2 regions of the Microbispora bryophytorum genome follow, and region 2 is predicted to be linked to the other one. Evidence: riboswitches for the same ligand, from Rfam matches in the RefSeq annotation. Region 2 holds a riboswitch; the other holds the start of a gene.

Region 1 (3,395 bases), on a different contig from region 2:
GAGCAGGACTACCTGTACCTGCTCGACTACGTCCGGGTGTTCTCGCGGCTGGCCTGGCAGGCTCCGGACGCCCACCTCGGCGACCTGGTCGACTTGGCGCACTCGACGTGGCACGACGAGCTCGACCTGCACCGGACGCTGTCGGCCGGGTTCGGCGCCGACCTCGACGGCGCGGTGAAGGGCCCGGCCTGCGCGGCGTACACCGCGTTCCTGCTGGAGTCGGCGGCGGACTACGGCGAGGGGCTGGCGGCCCTCTACCCCTGCATGTGGGGCTACTCGACGCTCGGCCGGATCCTGGCCGCCGACCCGCCCGCCGAGCCTCGCTACAGGGCGTGGGTGGACACCTACGCCGACCCGGCGTTCGCCGCCCTGTCCGCGCGCGTCGCCGTCATGATCGACGAGGCGGCTCCGGACCCGGCGCGCGCCCGAGAGCTGTTCGTCCGCGGCATGGAGCACGAACTCGCGTTCTGGGACGTCCCCTGAACGCGGAGCTAGTGTGAGGACATGCCGGAGCTGCCCGAGGTCGAGGCGCTCGCCGAGTTCCTTCGCGAGCACGCCGTCGGCCATGCCGTCGTCGGGGTCGACGTAACCGCCTTCCAGGCGCTCAAGACCGTCGACCCGCCCGTCACCGCGCTCGCCGGACTGCTCGTCACCGGCGTGGCGCGGCACGGCAAGTTCCTCGACGTCGACTGCGACGGCCTGCACTTCGTCACCCATCTGGCCCGCGGCGGCTGGCTGCGCTGGCGCGACGACCTCACCGGAGCGAAACCGGTGCGGCCGGGCAAGGGCCCGCTGGCGGTGCGGGTGAGGCTGTCTCCGGACGAGGATGGCCGCGCCCCCGGGTTCGAGCTGACCGAGGCGGGCACGCAGAAACGCCTGGCCGTCTACGTGGTGCGCGATCCGGAGGACGTCCCCGGCATCGCCGGCCTCGGGCCGGACCCGCTGGCCGAGGGCTTCACGCCGGACCTGCTCAAGACGATCGTGGGCGGGAGCCGCACGCAGATCAAGGGCCTGCTGCGGGACCAGAAGGTGATCTCCGGCATCGGCAACGCCTACTCCGACGAGGTGTTGCACGTCGCGAGGATGTCCCCCTTCAAGATCGCCGGAACGCTGACGGACGGCCAGGTCGCCGACCTGCACGACGCGATCGTCAGCACGCTGCGGGACGCGGTCGGGCGGGCCAGGGGGCTGGCGGCCAAGGACCTCAAGTCGGAGAAGAAGTCGGGCCTGCGCGTGCACGGCCGTACGGGCGAGGCGTGTGAGGTGTGCGGCGACACGATCAGGGAGGTCTCGTTCGCCGACTCGTCGCTGCAGTACTGCCCGACCTGCCAGACCGGCGGCAAACCGCTGGCCGACCGCCGGATGTCCCGCCTGCTCAAGTAGGCCCCGCGAGGAGCGGCCGGACCTGCAGAGGGTTCTGCGCATCACCGTGGGTCACAGCTCGCCGCATGGGCCCGGGCACCGATGGTGTGCCGTCAGAATGGGCGCATGACATTGCCGGAAATCGCCCCCGACGCACTGCCCGAGGACGCGTACCTGCTGGACGTCCGCGAGAACGAGGAGTGGGTGGCGGGCCACGCCCCCGGCGCCGTCCACATCCCGCTCGGCGAGCTGCAGGTGCGGGTGGACGAGGTGCCGCACGACCGGCCGGTGTACGTGGTCTGCCGGGTCGGCGGACGTTCGGCGCACGCCGCGATGTGGCTCAACCACATCGGCCGGGACGCCGTGAACGTGGACGGCGGCATGCGGTCCTGGGCCGCGGCCGGACGTCCGATGGTGAGCGAGGGCGGTGAGGCGCCCTACGTCGCGTAGGGGCAGTCGCCTAGGGACCGGGGCGGCGTAGGAAAACGGTCAAAGAAGTGTCATAATCCCCAAGACATCATGAATACCCGCGGGAGCTCGGGCGTGACCGGGCTGAGAGGGCGGATCGAAGTCGTGCCGCCGACCGCATGAACCTGTCCGGATAATGCCGGCGTAGGGAGCGTGTGATGACTTCTGCCGTCGTCGACGACGTGCACGCGGAGGTTCCGCTCACCCTGGACGAGGAGGCTCCGAGGACTCTGGGCCTGCTCGACCAGGGTGCCTTCTGGGCCAACCTCGGCGTCAGCCTCCTCGGCTTCTCGGGGGCGCTGTTCCTGCTCGACCCGCTGGGCGGCAAGCCGCTCACCTTCACCGCGGCGGTGCTCGCCGCCGTCGTCGGCAGCCTGCTCGGGACGGCGATGGTCGGCCTGGCCGCGATCCCCGGCGTACGCACCGGGCGGCCCGCGATGGTGCTGCTGCGCGGCCTGTTCGGGGCCCGGCTCTCCTACATCCCGACCGTGCTGAACATCGTGCAGATGCTCGGCTGGGGCGCCTTCGAGCTGTGGGTCATCGCCAACGGCGCGCAGGCGCTGTTCGGCACGGCCGTGCCGTACGCGGTGTGGGCGGTCGCGGCGGGCGCGCTGACGATCGCGCTGACGATCCGGCCGCTCGGCGCGCTGCGGCTGCTGCGGCGGTACGTCACGGCGGGCGTGGTGATCGCGATGATCTGGCTGTCGATCGCCCTGTTCCGGCAGGGGCCGTCCGTGGGCGGCGGCAGCTGGGACGCCTTCGCCCCCGCCGTCGACTACGTCATCGCGCTGTCGGTGTCGTGGGTGCCGATGGCCGCCGACTACGCCAGGCACTCGCGGTCGAGCGGCGCGGCGTTCACCGGCGTCGTCGCCGGATACACGATCGCCCAGGTGGCCTGCCTGGCCCTCGGCATCGCCGCGCTCGCCCTGGTCGGCAACGACGGGGACAAGGTGTGGGACCCGTTCGTGGCCGCCCCTCTCGGGGTCGTGTTCTTCGGCATCCTGGTGCTGCGTGAGGCCGACCAGTCGTTCGCGAACGTCTACTCGACGACCGTCTCGATCCAGAACCTCGCGCCGCGCTGGGACCGCCGGGTGATCTCGGTCGTGATCGGCGTGCTCACCACGCTGATCGCGCTGTTCGCCGACGTGAACTCCTACGGCGCCTTCCTGAGCGTGATCGGGGCGGTGTTCGTGCCGATGTTCGCCGTGCTCGTGGTGGACTACTTCCTGCTCGGCGGGGCCGCCCGGTGGAACACGGCCAAGGACGCCCCCTCCCGCTGGCTCATGGTCGTGCCGTGGATCCTCGGGTTCGCGGCGTACTGGATCGTGACCTCCACCCCGACCGTCGGCTGGTGGGACGGGATCTGGACCGAGGTCCGCCTCGCCCTCGGGTTCGTCCACCAGCCCTGGATGAACGCCGCGCTCGCCGCGTTCCTCGTGGCCGCGCTGGCGACCGTGGTGCTGTCCCTTCCGGCGCGCCGCCTGCGGTCGCGCCGTTAGAGGCGCCCGGTCTGGCGCTCGGTCCGGCGCTTCGGTCTGGCGCTCGGTCTGGCGGTCAGAGGGCGC
Region 2 (3,395 bases):
CCTCCAGCTTGACCCAGTCGGTCTCCAGCGCCTCGCGGGCCAGGCGGGCGGTCAGCACCGCCTCCCCGGCGGTGAAGCACCCCGCCGTGTTCGGCAGCACCTTGATGCCGCGGGAGCGCAGCACGTCGAGCACCGAGCCGCGGGACTCAGGATCGAGCCTGCGCATCGCGACGGTCGTCAGCTCGGTGCCGGACGCCTCCAGCGCCTGGTCGAGCACCTCGAGCGACGGCGCGCCGCCGGTGCCCATGACGAGCCGCGAGGTGAACTTCTCCCCGCCCAGCACGAAGACGTCGTCGGTCATGCTCACCCTCCCTGCACGGCCGTGAGCACCTCGACGCCGTCGCCGTCGGCGACCGGGGTCGTGTCCCAGGCGCTCCGGCTCACGACTTCGCCGTTAAGCGCCGCCGCGACCCCGGATGTGAGGGACGTGAGGGTCCGTACGGCGTCGCCGATCGTGGCGCCGTCCGGCAGTTCGGCCGCGCCTCCGTTGATCGTGACTTTCATTGACTGAATCTCCCTGGATCGCAGAACCGGGCGACCGGGGGCACCTCGTCGCCGGTGAGGAACGCGGCGACGGCGTCGGCGGTGATCGGGGACAGCAGCACCCCGTTGCGTCCGTGCCCGGTCGCCGCGAGCACGCCGGGCGGCCCGGCCGGGCCGATGATCGGCAGGTTGTCGGGCGTGCCGGGCCGGAAGCCGGTCGTCGTCTCGGCCAGTTCGAGCTCCGTGATGCCGGGCACCAGCTCGCGGGCGTCGCGCAGCAGCTCGTACACGCCTCCGGCGGTGACCCTCGGGTCGAACCCCATCTCCTGGGTCGTGGCGCCCACGGTGATCTCTCCGTCGCCCCGGGGGACCAGGTAGGCGGGGGAGCCGTGCACCAGCCCCCTGACGCACCGGGTGAGGAAGCCACGGGGCCCGCGCAGCCGGAGGATCTCGCCCTTGACCGGGCGCACCGGCAGGCCGGGCAGCAGGGACGCCGACCACGACCCGGCCGCCACGACGACCTGGCCGGCCGCGATGACGCCGCCGGACTCCAGCCGTACGCACGGAGTGCCGGGGCCTGGGGCGTCGATCCCGGCGACGCGCTCGGTCACCAGCGTGCCCCCCGCCTTCTCGAACGCCGTGAGGAGGGCGCGCACGACCCTGCGGGGGTTGACCCACGCGTCGTCGCGGGCCAGCAGCCCACCGCGTACGGAGGGGGAGAGCATCGGCTCGTAGGAGCGGCACTCGCGCCCGGTGAGCCGCTCGACCCGCAGACCGAGCGTCCGCTCGAAGGCCGCGAGGTCGTCGAGGACGGCCATGTCGTCCGCGCCGCGGGCGACCTCAAGTGTGCCCTCGGTCCGGTAGTCGAGGTCGTCGCCGGTCTCGTCCTCCAGCTCCGCCCGGAACGCCGGCCAGGCCGCCAGCGACGCGAGGCCGAGCCGCAGCAGCGGCTCTTCCGTGTAGGTCACCTCGCTGACCGGCGCGAGCATCCCGGCGGAGGCGTGAGTGGCGCCGCCTCCGGGCGCGGGGTCCACCACCGCCGCCGACAGGCCCCGCCGGGCGGTGCGCCAGGCCGCGGCCAGGCCCTCCACCCCGCCGCCGACGATCACGACGTCGTAGCCGGACCGGACTCCGGACGGCGGTGTGCGGGACACAGCGCTCCCTTCGCCGGCATTACCCGGATCAGGTCGGGGCGGTCGAGAGCCTCACGCTCTCCTCTCAGCCCGGTCCGCCGGGCTCCCGCGCGTCTTACTCCCACAAGCGTAGTACGCCGCCCATAACGGCCGATCGCCGGATCGGCGGGTGCGGAGCCGCCCGCAGGCGCATGATGGCGCGACGTGGATCGACTCGACGGAGGTATGCCATGGCCACGCTGCTCTACTCGGCCACCATGTCCCTGGACGGCTTCATCGCCGGGCCGGACGGCGACATGTCCTGGCTGACCGAACATCTCGGCCCCAACCCGGACGTGGACGGGCTGGTCGGCGACATCGGCGCGCTGCTCGTCGGCAACCGCACCTTCCGGGGTGACGATCCCAATCGCGGCACCTCGCAGGAGGGCGCGTTCGGCGGCGTGTGGAGCGGGCCGCAGTTCGTGCTCACCCACGACCTCCCGGCCGCGCCGGTGCCCGGCGTGACCTTCGTGACGGACCTCGGCGCGGCCGTCGAGGCGGCCGCGGCGGCCGCCGGGGACAAGTACGTCAACGTGCTCGGCGCCGACGTCGCCGCGCAGTGCCTCGACGCGGGCCTGCTCGACGAGATCCTCGTGTGCGTGGCGCCGGTCATGCTCGGCGACGGCGTCCGGCTGTTCTCCCGCCCCGGCGGCGACCGCGTCCGGCTCGAACGGATCAGCCTCACGCACGTGCCGCACGCCACGAACATCTGGATGCGCGTGGTCCGGTAGAACGCCGGTGAGGATCCGGCGTCCTTCACAACGCGGGCCCCCGCATAAGTGCGCGTCAATTGCCCAACTCGTTATGAGGGGCCCGTTGGCCAGGGCCCCCGTTCACAATCTATGGTCAAACTGTGGATCACGTCGTGGTGGTGGGTGCCGGCCTGGCCGGCGTGCGAAGCATCGAGGCGTTGAGGGCCGGTGGATTCACCGGCCGCATCACGCTCATCGGCGAGGAACACCATCGCCCCTATGACCGGCCGCCGCTGTCGAAGGCGGTGCTGCTCGGAGAGACCGACTCCACCGTGGTCGACTCCGATCTCGACGCCCTCGACGTGCGGCTGTGCCTCGGCACGGCGGCCAAGGGCCTGCGCGACGGCGTGCTGGAGACGACCGAGGGCGAGCTGGAGTACGACGGCCTGGTCATCGCCACCGGCGCCACGCCGATCCGCCTGCGCGGAGAGGGCCGCCAGCACGTGCTGCGCACGATCGAGGACGCGCTCACGCTGCGCGAGCGGCTGGTCCCCGGCGCCCGCGTGGCCGTCGTCGGGGCCGGCTGGATCGGTGCCGAGGTCGCCACCGCGGCGGCCAGGGCGGGCTGCGCGGTGACCGTGGTGGAGGCGGGGGAGAGCCCGCTCGCGGTGGCGCTCGGGCCCGCCGTGGGCAGCCACACCACCGACTGGTACGCGCGGGCGGGCGTCGAGCTGCGCCTCGGCGCGATGGTCGGCACCGTGGACGCCGACGGTCTCACGCTCATGTCCGGCGCCCGGGTGCCGGCCGACGTGGTCGTCACCGGCATCGGCGTGCGCCCGGCCGTCGACTGGCTGAAGGGGTCGGCGGTCCGGCTCGACGACGGGGTGGTAGTCGACGAGCACCTGCGCACGTCGCTGCCCAACGTGGTCGCGGTGGGCGACTGCGCGAACTGGTGGTCGCGCAGGTTCCACGCCCGGCTGCGGGTCGAACACTGGGACACCGCGCTTCAGGCCCCCGACACGGCCGCCGCCACCCTGCTGGGCGAGGA

The links. A riboswitch is a leader RNA that binds a small molecule or an ion and turns the genes downstream of it on or off. The one in region 2 is predicted to bind thiamine pyrophosphate.
Region 1: linked by a shared signal. The riboswitch ahead of ACGFIB_RS08235 (purine-cytosine permease family protein) and the one ahead of thiO (glycine oxidase ThiO) in region 2 are both predicted to bind thiamine pyrophosphate.

What each region holds. Positions count from the first base shown of each region.
Region 1 is NZ_JBICTF010000002.1:703,346-706,740, reverse strand. It holds gene ACGFIB_RS08250 (TenA family protein) at 1-483, shown strand, start outside; gene ACGFIB_RS08245 (Fpg/Nei family DNA glycosylase) at 505-1,383, shown strand; gene ACGFIB_RS08240 (rhodanese-like domain-containing protein) at 1,489-1,812, shown strand; TPP riboswitch at 1,882-1,998, shown strand; gene ACGFIB_RS08235 (purine-cytosine permease family protein) at 1,989-3,329, shown strand; gene ACGFIB_RS08230 (methylated-DNA--[protein]-cysteine S-methyltransferase) at 3,385-3,395, opposite strand, start outside.
Region 2 is NZ_JBICTF010000001.1:422,626-426,020, reverse strand. It holds gene ACGFIB_RS01955 (thiazole synthase) at 1-301, opposite strand, end outside; gene thiS (sulfur carrier protein ThiS) at 304-504, opposite strand; gene thiO (glycine oxidase ThiO) at 501-1,637, opposite strand; TPP riboswitch at 1,626-1,736, opposite strand; gene ACGFIB_RS01940 (dihydrofolate reductase family protein) at 1,847-2,386, shown strand; gene ACGFIB_RS01935 (NAD(P)/FAD-dependent oxidoreductase) at 2,509-3,395, shown strand, end outside.